DNA from 2 places in the Streptomyces sp. NPDC044921 genome. Region 1 is predicted to be linked to the other one. Evidence: riboswitches for the same ligand, from Rfam matches in the RefSeq annotation. Region 1 holds a riboswitch; the other holds the start of a gene.
What was found. Region 1 has a riboswitch for glycine ahead of gcvT (glycine cleavage system aminomethyltransferase GcvT). Riboswitches for the same ligand answer to the same signal wherever they lie in the genome.
Positions count from the first base shown of each region.

Region 2: linked by a shared signal. The riboswitch ahead of gcvP (aminomethyl-transferring glycine dehydrogenase) and the one ahead of gcvT (glycine cleavage system aminomethyltransferase GcvT) in region 1 are both predicted to bind glycine.

Region 1 covers NZ_JBWKIF010000003.1:231,687-240,781, reverse strand. Annotated here, with positions in the region: gene AC07DA_RS06195 (ABC transporter substrate-binding protein) at 1-71, opposite strand, end outside; gene AC07DA_RS06190 (ABC transporter permease) at 80-1,078, opposite strand; gene AC07DA_RS06185 (enhanced serine sensitivity protein SseB C-terminal domain-containing protein) at 1,420-2,220, opposite strand; gene AC07DA_RS06180 (enhanced serine sensitivity protein SseB) at 2,357-3,145, opposite strand; gene AC07DA_RS06175 (AAA family ATPase) at 3,427-4,095, opposite strand; glycine riboswitch at 4,317-4,416, shown strand; glycine riboswitch at 4,417-4,533, shown strand; gene gcvT (glycine cleavage system aminomethyltransferase GcvT) at 4,572-5,693, shown strand; gene gcvH (glycine cleavage system protein GcvH) at 5,798-6,175, shown strand; gene glyA (serine hydroxymethyltransferase) at 6,190-7,452, shown strand; gene AC07DA_RS06155 (L-serine ammonia-lyase) at 7,541-8,908, shown strand; gene AC07DA_RS06150 (glycoside hydrolase family 25 protein) at 9,080-9,095, shown strand, end outside.
Region 2 covers NZ_JBWKIF010000015.1:6,728-15,822, reverse strand. Annotated here, with positions in the region: gene AC07DA_RS23060 (APC family permease) at 1-1,344, shown strand, start outside; gene gcvP (aminomethyl-transferring glycine dehydrogenase) at 1,531-4,416, opposite strand; glycine riboswitch at 4,594-4,689, opposite strand; gene AC07DA_RS23050 (PRC-barrel domain-containing protein) at 4,803-5,180, shown strand; gene AC07DA_RS23045 (DNA polymerase IV) at 5,096-6,601, opposite strand; gene AC07DA_RS23040 (MerR family transcriptional regulator) at 6,756-7,439, opposite strand; gene AC07DA_RS23035 (bifunctional nuclease family protein) at 7,750-8,223, opposite strand; gene ftsR (transcriptional regulator FtsR) at 8,308-9,048, opposite strand.

The DNA of each region.
Region 1 (9,095 bases):
AGCGACAGTGCCAGGACCGACGCAACGCCGGCGGTCACCCTTCTCGTCTTCACCTGAGGAAGCCCCCTCATTCGATGGATCACTTGCTGCGAGGGTCGAGGGCGTCACGCAGCCCGTCACCCAGCAGGTTGAAGGCCAGGACGGTGATGAAGATCGCCAGTCCGGGCACGAACATGTACTGCGGATCAGCCGTGTAGAGATCCACAGCGTTGCTGAGCATGCCGCCCCAGGAGGCCTGCGGCGGAGCGATACCGACGCCGAGGAAGCTCAGCGCGGCCTCGAACAGGATGTTCGTCGGGATGATCAGCGTCGCGTAGACGAGGATCGGCGCGACGAGGTTCGGGAGGAGCTCCCGGAACAGGATGTACGGGCCGCGCGCCCCGAGGCTCGTGGAGGCCTCGATGAACTCCCGCTTGCGCAGGGTCATGGTCTGCGCCCGCACGATCCGGCCGATGTACGGCCAGCTGAAGAAGCCGATCACGAAGATCAGCACGCAGATGCGCAGCGGCAGGCCGTCGAGACCGAAGAACCCGTCCTGCACGGAGGCGGAGATCGAGATGGCGAACAGCAGCAGCGGGAAGGCGAGGAAGGTGTCCATCAGCCTGCTGATGATGCCGTCCACCCAGCCGCCGTAGTACCCGGCGATCACGCCGAGCACGGTGCCGATGCACACGGACAGCAGCGTGGCGCCGCCCGCGACCAGCAGGGAGACCCAGGAGCCGTCGATGATGCGGGCGAGCATGTCGCGGCCGTACTGCGGGTCCACGCCGAGCGGGTGGTCCCAACTCATGCCGCCCCAGCCGCCCTTGGGGGCGAGCAGCGCGGGGTCGATGAGGTCCTGGTTGAACTTGTTGGGATCGAGGTTGAAGATCCACTGGATCGGCTTGGAGAACACCGCCATCAGCACGAGCAGGACGACGACGACGCCGCCGGCCATCGCCACCTTGTCCCGCTTGAAGCGCATCCAGGCGATCTGGGTGAGCGAGCGCCCTTCGATCTGGCTCTTCTTGACCCCGGAGAGCACGGCCTCGGGCTGTGCTCCGGCTTCCGCCCCGGTGGTCTCGATCGGTGCGGTCACGGTGCGATTGACCCCTCTCGGGCCGGCGATCGCCTAGCCCCTGGCTGCCGCTGTAGCGGTTTTGTTTGTCTCGTACACGAGACCGACCGGCCCGTGTCTTGCCGGGAGTCTTCAACGCTTTGGCGATCTGTTGCCAGACTTGGCGGTGAAAGGATGCGTAAACGTGATGCTGTCTGCGGGGTTCCGTTATCCGGACAACGGGTAACAGGGGTCGGACACGCTGAGCTAGGGGCATTTTACGACATAAGCGCTCATTCCACCCTTATCTACGCGCGGAGAGGTGAGCTGTCGTCACCTTCGCGCGGGGGTGCGGAACCGGCCCCGACCGGGTGCCGGACGGCTCAGTACCTGCCCTGGGCGGGCGGGTAGCCGTAGCCGGAGGCGGGGGCCTGGACGGGGGCCGTCGCGTGGGCCTCGCGGTCGTAGAAGGGGCGGGCGTTCGCGCGCAGCCACATGGCGACCGGGTCGTGGGCGTCGGACATGGCGACGGTGGAGACGGGGAGCCCGTCGGGGACGGCGCCGAGGGACTGCTGCATCATCGCGCGCACGGAGTCCACGGCCTGCGGCGAGGTGTCGTACACGTCCAGTCCGATGGCCAGGTACGGCGCGCCCAGCGCGGGCTGCACCCAGGCGCGGCGCAGCGAGCGGACGGCCGGGGTACGGTGCGCGTTCTGCGCGAGCAGGGCGTAGAACTGCGGGACCTCGATGGCCGGTTCGGACAGCCGCAGCGGTCCGGCGGGCTGGCGGTCCAGGCCCGTGGCGATCCGGCGCAGGTCGAGCCAGGGGATGCCGACGCCGCCGCCCGGGGCGTGCGGGTTGAGCCAGAGACCGTAGTGGTCGGGGTAGAGGGCGCGGGCCACGTCGACGCCGTCGACCACCTCGTACGAGCGGTTCCAGCCGCTGGCCGAGAGCTCCTGGGCGGAGGTGACGCAGGGCGCGTAGCCGTAGCCGTCGACCTCCATGTTCCCGTACTGGGCGTCCGGTGATCCGGCCTGGCCGTGCCACAGGAGCATCCAGATCCGGCCGGTGTGCGGGGTGGCGAGCGCGCGCAGGAGAGCCTCGTAGGCGTCGTAGCGCCCGGGCGTGACCTGGCGCAGCATGTGCTCGACCTGTCCGGCCGCGGCCGTGCCGCTCGCGCTCACCTTTACCGCCCCTTCGTACAACGCCTCGACCGTGACCTAGCTTAAGCCCGCGCGGGCGCCCGGACCCGGTGCCGGTTCGCGGGTCCGCCCCGTGCGTGGCCGGTCGCGCGGTCCCCGCGCCCCCGAGGTCGGTGACCTATCGCTGGTAGAAGGGCCGGACCCGGTTCCTCATCCACTCCCCCACGGGATCCTCCGCGACGTCCAGCAGTACCAGGTTGACCGGCCACGGGGCGGGGGACCTGGTCACCGCCCGGGTCAGGGCGTCCAGGGGCAGGGCCCGCAGGTCGCCTTCCCACTGGGAGAGTTCGACGCCCACGAACATCACGGGGTCGGCGGTCTCGATCGCGGCGAGGCAGCGGCGGGCGCTGAGCACGACGCCGGTCGCCTCGAACTCGGCGGAGGCGGCGGCGAGGAAGTCCACCGGGTCGTCCTGCCAGTCGGGTTCGAAGAGGCGGACCCGGCCGCCGCTCGCGGGACCGTCCAGCGGGGTCCGGCCGGCCCGGCACAACTCGGCGACGGCGGGCGGCGGCAGGGGTATGCCGACCACGCCGCCGGGGTTGACGACGATCCCCGCGTGCGGGGGCAGGCCGCGGGCGAACTCCACGGCGGGCGCGATGGTGTACGCCATGTGCGAGCCGGCGACCTGGCGGAACTGCTCCTCCGAGCTGAACACCGGGACGAAGGCCTGGCCGTCGATCTCGACGGCGGGCAGGTCGAGGGGCCCGCTGTGCGGGCCGCCGCCGCTGGGCAGCGGGACCCAGACGAAGCTCCGGCCGAGCACCTCGACGATCCGCCCGCCGGCCGCGGGCCCGGCGCCGAGGGCGGCCGAGAGCACCTCCTCCAGCTCGTTGCCGGGCCAGCCACCGTGCGGGTGGGTCTGCGTCTGCGCCGGGAAGTCCGCGGAGAAGTCCGCCGGGAAGTCCATCTGCCTACCGCCTGCCTGAAACCACTGCTGAGGCTGCAAAGGCTAACGGCTCGGGAAGCGGGAGTGACCGGGCCGGACGGGACGGCGCGCGTCCCGGGCCCGGTCCCCGGCCCGCTCTCCCGGGTCCGCCGCGCCGACCGGGGCGGAGGCCCTGCCCCCTCCGTACGGCGCGGCGTCCGGCCGTCGTGCCGTCGTTCCCGCGCGCACCGCACCCGGGGCCTGTCACCCCGCACGGCAGCAGGAAACCCGAGCCACCGCGGGCGAGTCCCGGCTGCCGGTGGTCACCCGGTGAAGCAGATGCGGCGAAGCGCGTCGGCCGCTGCGCGGTCGGCCAGGACGGCCGAGCCGCAGCCGGAGGGGAGGTCGCCCTGTTCGACGGAGCGCAGCAGGCGGGCGGTGGCCGCGCGGTGGCGCGCGAACGCGTAGCGCGAGACGCCGCGGCCGCGGTCGCGCTGGCCCGCCAGGGCCTGTTCGGGGGTGACGTCGAGGAGGAGCAGGTGCAGGGTGCCGCCCCGGCGGCGGGCCTCGCGGGCGAGCCAGCGGCGGACCCACGCCTGGGTGCCGCAGTCGTGCACCACGATCCCCTCACCCGTGCGCAGCGCGCGCCACAGCCCCGCGTAGTGCGCGAGGCGGACCAGCGGGCGGTAGGCCGCGTACGGCAGGAAGCCCGGCATGCGGTGCTCCCAGCGGTCGCGGGTGTCCTGGGAGTCGACGCGCCGGCCCGGGACGGTACGCCGCATGAGCGTGGACTTGCCGCTGCCGGGCAGACCCGTGACCACGACGATGTCCCGGGGACCGAACAGCAGCGCGTGCGGGCCGCGGCCGGGGCGGTCGCGCAGATCGCGGACGACGGGCGCCGGCACCGGGCCGCGGACCGCCCGGGCCGGAACGGCCGGCTGCTCGGGCAGCGCGATGCCCGTGGTCGTGGCGTACGCCCTGGTCCTGTTCACCGTGATCGTCCTCCCCTGGGGCCAGGTACGGAGTCCCATCCCCGCCGAGTGTAAAGAGAAGGTAATGCCGCAGGCCTCTCATTTCCGTACTCTTCCTGCAACAGGGCTGCTACAGGTCGCTGTGTCCGGCGGCTGGACTCGCGCACTCCCTGTGAAAGGTCCCCCTGCCGCGCCGGAAGGATGCGTGCAATGATGTGCGCGCCAACTGCATACCGGCCGTTTGAATCCGCGCGGGAGAGTCCCCAGCACCGCTGACGCTGGGGCGCCGAAGGAGCAAGTCCCTCCCTTGAATCTCTCAGGCCCCGTTACCGCGCGGGCGAGGCACATCTGAAAAGCGGGCCCGTCCCTGCCCCGGCAGGGCGGCTCCACCCAAGGTGCAAGCCATGGACCAGCGCGGTCATGGCGAACCTCTCAGGTTCCGATGACAGATGGGGAGGACCGACCTCGCCCGTCATTGCCCTGGGAGACGACCGACTGTGAGCAGTACAGGAGAACTCCGTCACACCGCGCTCGATGCCCTGCATCGCTCGCTCGGCGCGACGATGACCGACTTCGCCGGCTGGGACATGCCCCTGCGCTACGGCTCCGAGCGCGACGAGCACCTCGCCGTGCGCACGAAGGCCGGGCTGTTCGACCTCTCCCACATGGGCGAGATCACCGTCACCGGCCCGCAGGCCGCCGCCCTGCTCGACTACGCCCTGGTGGGCAACATCGGCGCGGTGAAGCCGGGCCGCGCCCGCTACACCATGATCTGCCGGGCCGACGGCGGCATCCTCGACGACCTGATCGTCTACCGGCTGGGCGAGAGCGAGTACATGGTCGTCGCCAACGCCTCCAACGCCCAGGTCGTCCTGGACGCGCTGACCGAGCGCGCCGCCGGCTTCGACGCCGAGGTGCGCGACGACCGGGACGCCTACGCGCTGATCGCCGTCCAGGGCCCGGAGTCCCCCGGCATCCTGAAGTCCCTCACCGACGCCGACCTGGACGGGCTGAAGTACTACGCGGGCCTGCCCGGCACGGTCGCCGGGGTGCCGGCCCTGATCGCCCGCACCGGATACACCGGCGAGGACGGCTTCGAGCTGTTCGTGCAGCCGGAGCACGCCGTCGAGCTGTGGCAGGCGCTGACCAAGGCCGGCGAGGGCGCCGGGCTGGTCCCGTGCGGGCTGTCCTGCCGCGACACGCTGCGCCTGGAGGCCGGCATGCCGCTGTACGGGCACGAGCTGACCACCTCCCTGACGCCCTTCGACGCCGGTCTCGGCCGTGTGGTGAAGTTCGAGAAGGAGGGCGACTTCGTGGGCCGGGAGGCCCTGAAGGAGGCCGCCGCCCGGGCCAAGCAGAACCCGCCGCGGGTGCTCGTCGGCCTGGTCGCCGAGGGCCGCCGCGTCCCGCGCGCCGGGTACGCGGTCGTCGCGGGCGGCGAGGTGATCGGCGAGGTCACCTCCGGCGCCCCCTCCCCCACCCTGGGCAAGCCGATCGCCATGGCCTACGTCGACCCCGCGCACGCCGCGCCCGGCACGTCCGGTGTGGGTGTGGACATCCGGGGCAGTCACGAGCCGTACGAGGTCGTGGCGCTGCCGTTCTACAAGCGGCAGAAGTAGACACTGGCCGTGGGCCGCCGCCGGTGCGGCCCGGCCACGCTCGTCCCAGCTCACCAGCAGTCCCCCTTTCACAGCACTCCCGCGCGTACAGGAGAATCCAGGCCATGAGCAACCCCCAGCAGCTGCGCTACAGCAAGGAGCACGAGTGGCTGTCGGCCGCCGAGGACGGCGTGTCGACGGTCGGCATCACGGAGCACGCGGCCAACGCGCTCGGCGACGTGGTCTTCGTCCAGCTCCCCGAGGTCGGTGACACGGTGTCCGCGGGTGAGACCTGCGGCGAGCTGGAGTCGACCAAGTCGGTGTCCGACCTGTACTCCCCGGTCTCCGGTGAGGTCACCGAGGTCAACGAGGACGTCGTGAACGACCCGTCGCTGGTGAACTCGGCCCCCTTCGAGGGCGGCTGGTTGTTCAAGGTGCGGGTCACGGACGAGCCGGGCGACCTGCTCTCCGCCGACGAGTACACCGCGTTCTCCGCCGGCTGAGGGGTCGTAGCCGTATGTCCGTCCTGAACACCCCCCTGCACGAGCTCGACCCGGCCGTGGCCGCCGCGGTCGACGCCGAGCTGCACCGCCAGCAGTCCACGCTCGAGATGATCGCCTCGGAGAACTTCGCCCCGGTCGCGGTCATGGAGGCGCAGGGCTCGGTCCTCACCAACAAGTACGCCGAGGGCTACCCGGGCCGCCGCTACTACGGCGGCTGCGAGCACGTCGACGTGGTCGAGCAGATCGCGATCGACCGCGTGAAGGAGCTGTTCGGCGCCGAGCACGCCAACGTGCAGCCCCACTCCGGCGCGCAGGCCAACGCGGCCGCGATGTTCGCGCTGCTCAAGCCGGGCGACACGATCATGGGCCTGAACCTCGCCCACGGCGGTCACCTGACCCACGGCATGAAGATCAACTTCTCCGGCAAGCTCTACGACGTCGTCGCCTACCACGTGGGCGAGGACGGCCGGGTCGACATGGCCGAGGTCGAGCGGCTGGCCAAGGAGTCCCGGCCGAAGCTGATCGTCGCCGGCTGGTCGGCGTACCCGCGGCAGCTGGACTTCGCCGAGTTCCGCCGGATCGCCGACGAGGTCGGCGCGTACCTGATGGTCGACATGGCGCACTTCGCCGGGCTCGTCGCCGCCGGGCTGCACCCCAACCCGGTGCCGCACGCGCACGTGGTCACCACCACGACCCACAAGACCCTCGGCGGCCCGCGCGGCGGTGTGATCCTCTCCACGGCCGAACTGGCCAAGAAGATCAACTCCGCTGTCTTCCCCGGTCAGCAGGGCGGCCCGCTGGAGCACGTGATCGCCGCCAAGGCCGTCGCCTTCAAGGTCGCCGCCACGGAGGACTTCAAGGAGCGCCAGCGCCGTACGCTGGAGGGAGCCCGCATCCTGGCCGAGCGTCTGGTGAAGGACGACGTCCGGACCGTGGGCGTGGACGTCCTGTCCGGCGGCACGGACGTGCACCTGGTCCTGGTCGACCTGCGCGACTCCGAGCTGGACGGGCAGCAGGCCGAGGACCGGCTCCACGAGATCGGCATCACCGTCAACCGCAACGCGATCCCGAACGACCCGCGTCCACCGATGGTGACCTCCGGTCTGCGGATCGGCACCCCGGCCCTGGCCACCCGCGGTTTCGGCGCCGAGGCCTTCGCCGAGGTCGCGGACGTCATCGCCGAGGCGCTGAAGCCGTCGTACGACGCGGAGGCCCTCAAGGCCCGGGTGAAGGCCCTGGCCGACCGGCACCCGCTGTACCCGGGCCTCGACAAGTAACGAAGAAACCTTTCGGGCGCCGCGCCGGCCACAAGCGGGCGCGGCACCCACCCCCTTGGCACCACCCCCGTAGTCAGGAGTTCCCCCCGTGGCCATCTCGGTCTTCGACCTGTTCTCGATCGGCATCGGCCCGTCCAGCTCCCACACCGTCGGGCCGATGCGCGCGGCCGGCCTGTTCGCCCGGCGGCTGCGCAACGAGGAGCTCCTGGGGTCCGTCGCCTCGGTCCGCGCGGAGCTGTACGGCTCGCTCGGCGCCACCGGCCACGGCCACGGCACGCCCAAGGCGGTCCTGCTCGGCCTGGAGGGCGACTCCCCGCGCACGGTGGACGTGGAGACCGCCGACGAGCGGGTGGAGGCGATCAGGGCCGGCGGCCGGCTGAACCTGCTCGGCGAGCACGAGATCGCCTTCTCCTTCGACGACGACATGGTCCTGCACCGCCGCAAGGCCCTGCCCTACCACGCCAACGGCATGACCCTGTGGGCGTACGACGCCTCGGGCGCCCAGCTGCTGACCAAGACCTACTACTCGGTGGGCGGCGGGTTCGTCGTCGACGAGGACGCGGTCGGCGCGGACCGCATCAAGCTCGACGACACCGTCCTCAAGTACCCCTTCCGCACGGGCGACGAGCTGCTGCGCCTGGCCCGGGAGACCGGTCTGTCCATCTCGGCGCTGATGCTGGAGAACGAGCGGGCCTGGCGCACCGAGGAGGAGATCCGCGAGGGGCTGCTGGAGATCTGGCGCGTGATGCAGGCCTGCGTGGCGCGCGGCATGTCCCGCGAGGGCATCCTGCCCGGCGGTCTGAAGGTGCGCCGCCGGGCCGCCAACACCGCCCGCAAGCTCCGCTCCGAGGGCGACCCGCAGGCCCTGTCCATGGAGTGGATCACCCTCTACGCGATGGCCGTGAACGAGGAGAACGCGGCCGGCGGCCGGGTCGTCACCGCCCCGACGAACGGCGCGGCCGGCATCATCCCGGCGGTGCTGCACTACTACATGAACTTCGTGCCGGGCGCCGACGAGGAGGGCGTGGTCCGCTTCCTGCTCGCGGCGGGCGCGATCGGCATGCTGTTCAAGGAGAACGCCTCCATCTCCGGCGCCGAGGTCGGCTGCCAGGGCGAGGTCGGCTCGGCCTGCTCCATGGCCGCGGGCGCGCTGGCCGAGGTGCTCGGCGGTTCGCCCGAGCAGGTGGAGAACGCCGCCGAGATCGGCATGGAGCACAACCTCGGGCTCACCTGCGACCCGGTCGGCGGCCTGGTCCAGATCCCGTGCATCGAGCGCAACGGCATGGCGGCGGTCAAGGCCGTCACCGCCGCCCGCATGGCGATGCGCGGCGACGGTTCGCACAAGGTGTCCCTGGACAAGGTCATCAAGACGATGAAGGACACGGGCGCGGACATGTCCGTGAAGTACAAGGAGACGGCCCGGGGCGGGCTGGCGGTGAACATCATCGAGTGCTGAGCCGCTCCCGGGCGCTGTCCGCCGTGGCGGAACTCGCGGACCGGGTCACCGCAACCGCGGCCGGCTCCCCGCCCCTCCGGAGGTGACGTTCGCACGCCGGGCCACAGCAGCCCGTGCCATCGTGGTGGGCACCGACTCCCCCACCCCCACCAGCACTTCACGGAGCCCCCCATGCTGCGCGGCATAG
Region 2 (9,095 bases), on a different contig from region 1:
GTGGTGGTCGGCCTGTACCACGTCGTCACCGCGGGCCATGTGGTCACCGACTGGTCCGGCGCCCTGACCACCCAGCACGGCAACGTCTTCGTCATGATCGGCCTGGCCCTGCTCGTCTTCCCGAAGCTGGCCCTCGGCCTGTCCGGGTTCGAGACCGGCGTCGCCGTGATGCCGCACGTCAAGGGCGACCTGGACGACACGGAGGCGCGCCCGGCGGGCCGTGTCCGCGACACCAAGAAGCTGCTCACCACGGCCGCTCTCATCATGAGCGTCTTCCTGATCACGACCAGCTTCATCACCACCCTGCTGATCCCGGAGAAGGAGTTCGAACCGGGCGGCCAGGCCAACGGCCGCGCCCTGGCGTTCCTGGCTCACGACTACCTGGGCAACACCTTCGGCACCGTCTACGACGTCTCCACGATCACCATCCTGTGGTTCGCGGGCGCCTCCGCGATGGCCGGCCTGCTCAACCTCATGCCGCGCTACCTCCCCCGGTACGGCATGGCCCCGCACTGGGCCAGGGCCGTCCGTCCGATGGTCATCGTCTTCACCCTGATCGGCTTCCTGGTCACCTGGGTCTTCGACGCCGACGTCGACGCACAGGGCGGCGCCTACGCCACCGGTGTGCTGGTCCTTATCAGCTCCGCCGCGATCGCGGTGACCATCGCCGCCCGCAAGGCCGGACAGCGGAACTGGACGATCGCCTTCGCGGGGATCGCGACGGTGTTCCTCTACACGACCGTCGCGAACGTCATCGAGCGCCCCGACGGCGTGAAGATCGGCGCCTGCTTCATCGCCGGCATCATCCTGGTCTCCCTGCTGTCACGGCTGGCCCGCGCCTTCGAGCTCCGCGTGACGAGCGTGAGGCTGGACGACGTGGCGGAACGCTTCGTGTGGGACATGGCCGGTCGCCGGATGCGGTTCATCGCCAACGAGCCCGACCGGCGGGACGCCGCCGAGTACCGCGACAAGATCGAGCAGATCCGGCAGGACAACGACGTGCCCAGGCCGGAGGACTTCGTCTTCGTCGAGGTCACGGTGACCGACCCGTCCGAGTTCGAGGCGGGCCTGACCGTACGGGGCGAGGTCCTGCACCACCGCTACCGCGTCCTGACCCTGGAGTCCTCCTCCGTCCCCAACGCGCTGGCCGCGCTTCTGCTGCACGTCCGCGACACGACCGGCCGCACCCCGCACGTCTACTTCGAGTGGACCGAAGGCGGCCCCTTCGCCAATCTGCTGCGCTTCTTCCTGTTCGGCCAGGGGGAGGTCGCCCCCGTGACCCGCGAGGTGCTGCGCGAGGCGGAACCGGACCGGGCGCGGCGGCCGAGGGTGCACGTGGGCTGAGCCGACGCCTCCCTCAGCGTCCGCGGCGCGTCACGAGCCCGGCCGTGTCCACGAGGACGCCGGGCCGGGTCGGCAGCCCGCCCCGGGCCGACCGGTCCCCCAGGCGCCGCGGCACCGCCCAGGCGTCCACCGCATGACGGGAGGGGCTCCGCGGCGCGGAGCCCCTCCCCCGACCGACTCGGCGGATCAGTCCTCGTACGCGTCCAGCGGCGGGCACGAGCAGACCAGGTTCCGGTCGCCGAACGCCTGGTCGATGCGGCGCACCGGCGGCCAGTACTTGTCGGCGGTCGAGACCCCGGCCGGGAAGACGGCCTCCTCACGGCTGTAGGCGTGCTCCCACTCCCCGGCGAGGGCACCGGCGGTGTGCGGGGCGCCCCGCAGCGGGTTGTCCTCGGCGGGCCACTCGCCGGAACCGACCTTCTCGATCTCCGCGCGGATGGCGATCATCGCGTCGCAGAACCGGTCCAGCTCGGTCAGGTCCTCCGACTCGGTCGGCTCGATCATCAGCGTCCCGGCCACCGGGAACGACATGGTCGGCGCGTGGAAGCCGTAGTCGATGAGCCGCTTGGCGACGTCGTCGACGCTCACACCGGTCGCCTTGGTCAGCGGACGCAGGTCGATGATGCACTCGTGCGCGACGAGCCCGCCGGGGCCGGTGTAGAGCACCGGGTAGTGCGGCTCCAGCCGCTTGGCGACGTAGTTGGCGCTGAGCACCGCCACCTGCGTGGCGCGCTTCAGCCCCTCGCCGCCCATGAGCCGGACGTACGCCCACGAGATCGGCAGGATGCCCGCCGAGCCCCAGGGCGCCGCCGAGATGGGGCCGACGCCCGTCTCCGGGCCCGCCTCGGGCTGCAGCGGGTGGTTCGGCAGGTACGGCGCGAGGTGCTCGCGCACCGCCACCGGACCGACGCCCGGGCCGCCGCCGCCGTGCGGGATGCAGAAGGTCTTGTGCAGGTTCAGGTGCGAGACGTCACCGCCGAAGTGCCCCGGCTTGGCGAGCCCGACCAGGGCGTTGAGGTTGGCGCCGTCGACGTAGACCTGGCCGCCGGCCTCGTGCACCTGCGCGCAGATGTCCGCGACGTGCTCCTCGAACACGCCGTGCGTGGACGGGTAGGTGATCATCAGCACCGCGAGCTCGTCACGGTGCTGCTCGATCTTCGCCCGCAGGTCCTCGACGTCGATCTCGCCGTCGTCGGCGGTCTTCACGACGACGACCTTCATGCCCGCCATCACCGCGCTGGCGGCATTGGTGCCGTGCGCGGACGACGGGATCAGGCAGACGGTCCGCTGCTCGTCGCCGTTGGCCCGGTGGTACCCGCGCACGGCGAGCAGCCCGGCCAGCTCGCCCTGGGACCCGGCGTTCGGCTGGAGGGAGACCTTGTCGTACCCGGTGACCTCGGCGAGCCGGTCCTCCAGCTCGTGGATGAGCGTGAGGTAGCCCTCGGCCTGCTCGGCGGGCGCGAAGGGGTGCAGCTGCCCGAACTCGGGCCAGGTCACCGGCTCCATCTCGGTGGTCGCGTTGAGCTTCATGGTGCAGGAGCCCAGCGGGATCATGCCGCGGTCGAGCGCGTAGTCCCGGTCGGCCAGCCGGCGCAGGTAGCGCAGCATCGCCGTTTCGGAGCGGTGCTGGTGGAAGACCGGGTGCGTCAGGTAGTCGTCGGTGCGCAGCAGGCCGGCCGGCAGGCCGTCCTCGGTGGCCGCGTCCAGCGCCTCGATGACGCCCTCGACACCGAAGGCGGCCCACACGGCCCGCAGCTGGGCGCGGGTGGTGGTCTCGTCGCAGGCGATCGAGACGTGGTCGGCGTCGACGAGGCGCAGGTTGACCCCGTTGTCGCGCGCGGCGGCCACGACCTCGGCGGCCCGGCCCGCGACGCGCACGGTCAGGGTGTCGAAGAAGGAGCCGTGCACGACCTCCACCCCGCCGTTCGCGAGCCCGGCGGCGAGCACCGTGGCGTAGCGGTGGGTGCGCCGCGCGATGCCCTTCAGCCCGTCCGGGCCGTGGTAGACGGCGTACATGCCGGCCATCACGGCGAGCAGCACCTGCGCGGTGCAGATGTTGCTGGTGGCCTTCTCGCGGCGGATGTGCTGCTCACGCGTCTGCAGGGCGAGCCGGTAGGCCTTGTTCCCGTCGGCGTCCACGGAGACGCCGACGAGCCGCCCGGGCAGGCTGCGCGCCATCTTCTCCTTGACCGCCATGTAGCCGGCGTGCGGCCCGCCGAAGCCCATCGGCACACCGAAGCGCTGGGTCGTGCCGACCGCGATGTCGGCACCGAGCTCACCGGGCGACTTCAGCAGCGTCAGGGCGAGCAGATCGGCGGCGACGGTGACGACCGCCCCGAGCTCGTGCGCCCGGTCGATGACGGGCTTGATGTCCCGTACGGCTCCGGAGGCGCCCGGGTACTGGATCAGCACGCCGTTGATCTCGCGCTCGGCGACCTCGGCCGGGATGCCGTCGGTGAGGTCGGCGACGACGACCTCGACGCCGGTGGGCTCGGCCCGGGTCCGGATCACGGCGATGGTCTGCGGCAGCGCGTCCGCGTCGACCAGGAACAGGCCCTTCTTGTTCTTGCCCATCCGCCGCGACAGCGCCATGGCCTCGGCCGCGGCGGTGCCCTCGTCGAGCAGGGAGGCACCGGAGGTCGGCAGCCCGGTGAGGTCGGCGACCATGGTCTGGAAGTTCAGCAGCGCCTCCAGCCGGCCCTGCGAGATCTCCGGCTGGTAGGGCGTGTACGCCGTGTACCAGGCCGGGTTCTCCATGACGTTGCGCAGGATGACCGGCGGGGTGAACGTGCCGTAGTAGCCGAGCCCGATCATGGAGCCGAGGACCTGGTTGCGGTCGGCGAGCGAGCGCAGCTCGGCGAGCACCTCGGCCTCGCTGCGGGCCCCCGGCAGGTCGAGGGCCTCGGCGCTCTTGATGACGGCCGGGACGGCGGCGGCCGTGAGCTCGTCCAGCGAGCCGTAGCCGACCTGCGCGAGCATCTTGGCCCGGGCCTCGTGGTCGGGGCCGATGTGGCGCTGCTCGAAGGGGACTGCCTCTTCGAGCTCGGAAAGCGGAATGCGATGGGCGGTCATGGGCGGAGGCCTCCTGGTCTGACACGACCTTCGAGGGGCACCACGGCGCGGGTACCCGGACGGCCTCCCCCTCTGTCATCTCAACCTGAGAGCTTCACCGGATCGCCCGAAGGCCTCCGGCTTTCACCGTCGGTGAGAGCGGAAGCCGTCGACACCCGCTCTTCTTTCCAGAGTGACCTCGTCCGTGCGGTACGTGTGCCTGAGAGATTCCGGGGAGGATTTGCTCCTTCGGCGCCTCCGAAGGTGCTCGGAGGACTCTCCCGCACGGGGTCAGCAGCCGTTGCCAGCGTACCAGCGAGGTCAACGCACGAACCTTCGAGTGGCCGCCTCCCCGATTGTGCCGTTTTGTAGTGCCTACGGATGAGTTGCGACTGTGTGGAGGTCCCGTGCGTACCGACATCGATCCGCGCAACCTGATCGGCCGCAAGGCATTCGACCGCAACGGAACCAGGATCGGCACGATCGACGAGGTCTACCTCGACGACGCCAGCGGCGAGCCGGAGTGGGCGGCCATACGGACCGGGCTGTTCAGCCGGGACGCGTTCGTCCCCCTGGAGCCCAGCGAACTGATCGACGGCGCCCTCCACGTCCCGTTCGAACGGGCCCTGATCAAGGACGCCCCCGACTTCGGCGTGGGCCGCCACCTCTCCCCCGAGCAGGAACTCCAGCTCTACCACCACTACGGCCTGGACATCGCGGCCCCTCCCCCGCTGCCGGACCACGATTTCGGCAGGCTGGCGGGCTCGGACGAGCAGACGGCCTGATCCCCGGCGGCCTGATCCCAGACCGAAGCCGCCCCCGACGGCGACGCCACCGGGCCGGCGGATCCGCCCTCGGTCCCCTCGGGTCTTCGTAACACCAGCGGCAGCGGCTCCGCCAGCTCCAGCGCGGGGTCGTCGACCCGGAAGGTCCGCACCCTCCCGGGCGCCGAGCCGGGCGTCTCGAAGCGCACGGTGACCCGGCCCAGCCCGCTGCCCTGCACCCATCCGTGCCCGAACTCGGTGTGCCGCACGTCGTGCCCGGCGGGCCAGCGCCGCTCGGCGAGCGACGGCTGCTCCTCGTCCTGCGCCACGGCATGCTCCTCGACCGGCCCCTCGGCGACCGTCCGCTCCCCCGCGGCCTGTGCGAACAGGTCCTCCTGCGTGTAGTCGGCGAGTCCGCTGACCCCCACCCCGAGCAGCCGCACCCCGCCCGTGGTGTCCACCGAGTCCAGCAACCTGGCCGCCGCCTCCCCGATCACCCCCGGGTCGTCCGTCGGTCCCCGCAGCGTCTCGGACCGGGTGAGCGTCGAGAAGTCGTACCGCCGCACCTTCAGCACGATCGTCCGTCCGGAGAGACCGGCCCCGCGCAGCCGCCGCACGCACCGGCCGGCCAGCCGCTGCACCTCGAGGCCGACCCGCACCCGGTCGTGGATGTCCACGTCGTACGTGTCCTCCACGGACACGGACTTCGCCTCCCGCTCCGCCACCACGGGCCGGTCGTCCCGCGCCAGGGCCATCGCGTACAGCCCGTGCCCGTGCGCCTTGCCCAGCAGCCGGACCAGCTCGTCCTCGCCCGCCTCGACGATCTCCTCGACCGTGGTGATCCCGGCCCGCCGCAGGTGGTCACCCGTCGCCGGGCCCACTCCGGGCAGGGTGCGCACCGGCATCGGCCCGAGCAGCGCCCGCTCGGTGCCCGGCTCGATCACCACCAGCCCGTCGGGCTTGGCCTGCTCGGAGGCGATCTTCGCGAGCATCTTGGAGGCGGCGAGGCCCACCGATCCCGTGAGGCCCGTGACCGCGCGGATGTCCGCGCGCAGCTGCGTCCCGACCAGCCGCGCGGACTGCTCGTCCCAGGCCACTCCACCCGCCTCCAGGTCCACGAACGCCTCGTCCAGGCTCAGCGGCTCCACGAGCGGCGACAACGCCCTCAGCAGCTCCATGACCCGCTCACTGATCGCCTTGTACAGCCCGAAGCGCGGCACGAGGTAGGCGGCGTTGGGCGCGAGCCGCCTGGCCTGCCCCATGGGCATCGCCGAATGCACCCCGAAGACCCGCGCCTCGTACGACGCCGTGGCCACCACCCCCCGGGGCCCGAGTCCGCCCACGACCACGGCCTTCCCGCGCAGACTCGGCTTGGACGCCTGCTCCACCGAGGCGAAGAAGGCATCCATGTCGAGATGCAGGATCGTGGGCGCGGTTCTCACACCTCCGATGCTGCCCTACGGCACTGACAACGGCCCGGCAGGCCGCCCGGTCGCGTCGCGGCCGGGCCGGCGGGAGCAATCGCTTGCGGCCGGGCGGTGCGGGCGCGGAAACGTCCCGCCTCCCGCGCACAGGGGACTCCGTCTCCCGAACGGCTCAGACGGCCCGGTTCCGCCGCCGCGCCAGCTCGTCCGCCGGGTTGGGCCCGACCAGCGTCTCGCCGGTGTCGATCCGCTCCCCGTGCAGCTGGGACAGGGCGCTCTCGACATCCCGCCACACCACACCGACGGCGATCCCGAAGACCCCCTGGCCGCCTTGGAGCAGCGCGTGGACCTCGTCCGGCGAGGTGCACTCGTAGACCGTGGCCCCGTCGCTCATGAGCGTCATCCGCTCCAGGTCGCGGAAACCGCGTTCTCTGAGGTGCTGCACGGCCGTGCGGATGTTCTGCAGGGAGACCCCGGTGTCCAGGAACCGCTTGACGATCTTCAGGACGACGACGTCGCGGAAGCTGTACAGCCGCTGCGTCCCCGATCCGTAGGCGGGGCGTACGCTCGGCTCGACGAGCCCCGTACGGGCCCAGTAGTCCAGCTGCCGGTAGGTGATGCCGGCGGCCGCACAGGCCGTCGGACCCCGATAGCCGATCTGCTCGGACGCCATGGACGTCGTCCCTCCGCTGCTCGGCACGGCCGTCGGTCGCTGCGGAGCGTGACCGGCCGCGTCGCCCGGCTGGTGGTACCCCCCGCTCGCGCGGAGCCGTGAGCCGGGGGAAGGGTACGGACCGCTCGCCCTGAGACTGCGCTCGGGGCCGCCCCCAGCCGTACCGTCGCCGCTGCTTCTCACGCCGACCTCCGTCCTTGACCTGCCTTCTCGACGGTAGGCAGTCACCAGGGGTGCGTCAACGATCGCCACACTCGCCACGCCGAGTGATAATCACCCTAAGAGTGGTTTCCCGTGCCCCACCGCGGGGAAAGGCTAGCCGAATGCGCTCGGCGCGGACCGTGTGACGCTCTCACTCGCCACCGGCACATGCGGGCAATTCACTCCTCACAACGCGTCGGGCGACCCTGCCGCGGACCACATCGTCCGCCGGGCCGCCCCTTCGCCTCACGACCGCTCGTGCTCCCTGCCGCCCGGACCTCGCGTACGGAGCTCACTGGCTGCTGGTGCCGAAGTCCTCCGGAGAGATCTGGTCGAGGAACTCGCGGAACTTCTCCACCTCGTCCTCCTGCTCGTCCGGGATCGCGATACCGGCGTCGTCGAGCACCGTGTCACTGCCGTAGATCGGCGTCCCGGTGCGCAGCGCGAGCGCTATGGCGTCGGACGGGCGGGCACTCACCTCGACCCCACTGGCGAAGACCAGCTCCGCGTAGAAGACGCCCTCGCGCAGGTCCGTGATGCGCACTTCCGTGAGCTCCTGGCCGACGGCCTCCAGCACGTCCTTGAACAGGTCGTGGGTCAGCGGCCGCGCGGGGGCCATGCCCTGCTGGGCGAAGGCGATCGCCGTCGCCTCCCCCGGTCCGATCCAGATGGGAAGGTAACGGTCGCCTCCCACTTCACGCAGCAGCACGATCGGTTGGTTGGAGGGCATTTCGACCCGGACACCTACGACATCGAGCTCGTTCACACAGCAACCCTAGGCCGTGCTCGGGATGTTTGGGTAGTCGGGCCGGGATCGGGCACCTGATCCGGCCCTCGCGCGGCCCGCTGCTCAGGGCAGCCTCACTCCGAGCGCGGCCTGCACCAGCGCGGAGTGCAGCCGCACCGTGAGCCCCGCCAGCTCCTTCGTGCGCGCCTGCGCGTGAGCCCTGGTCTGCGGGTTCCGGTGCCGCTTGAGCGGGGCCACCACCTGGTCCACGAGGCCCGCCTCGCGGTCGGCGGCGGCCTTCATGGCCCGCAGATGCCGCGGTTCGATCCCGAACCGCCCGAGCTCGACGACGAGCGAGGCCACCGTGACGGCCTCGGCGTCGTAGGCCCCGTCCTCCAGTGGAGTGAGCAGCCCGTACGACTCCCACTCCTTGAGCTCCTGCTCGCCGATGCCGGCGGCGGCGAGCAGCTGCTCACGTCCGATCCTGGCCGCCGTGGGGCCCTCGGGAGCCTCGGGCGCGGGTTCGTCGCCGTCGCGCTGGCGTCCCACCACGGGCAGCTGGACGGCCTCACCGCGCTCCATGGCCTCCAGATGCTCGCGGATCACCTTCAGGGGCAGATAGTGGTCCCTCTGCATCCGCAGGACGTGGCCGAGGCGCTCGACGTCCTGGGCGCTGAACTTGCGGTACCCCGAGGGGGTTCGCTGCGGCTCGATGAGCCCCTCCGCCTCCAAAAAACGGATCTTGGAGATCGTGACCTCGGGAAACTCGTCGCGCAGCACGTTCAGCACCGTGCCGATGCTCATCAGCCCACTGTCCGCGGCGGCGGCGCCGTGGCCGGCACCGCCGCTCGGTGTTCGAAGCATGGACCTTCCCTGACGGACGGACCTTCGCTGGGGCTCCCCGGACGAGT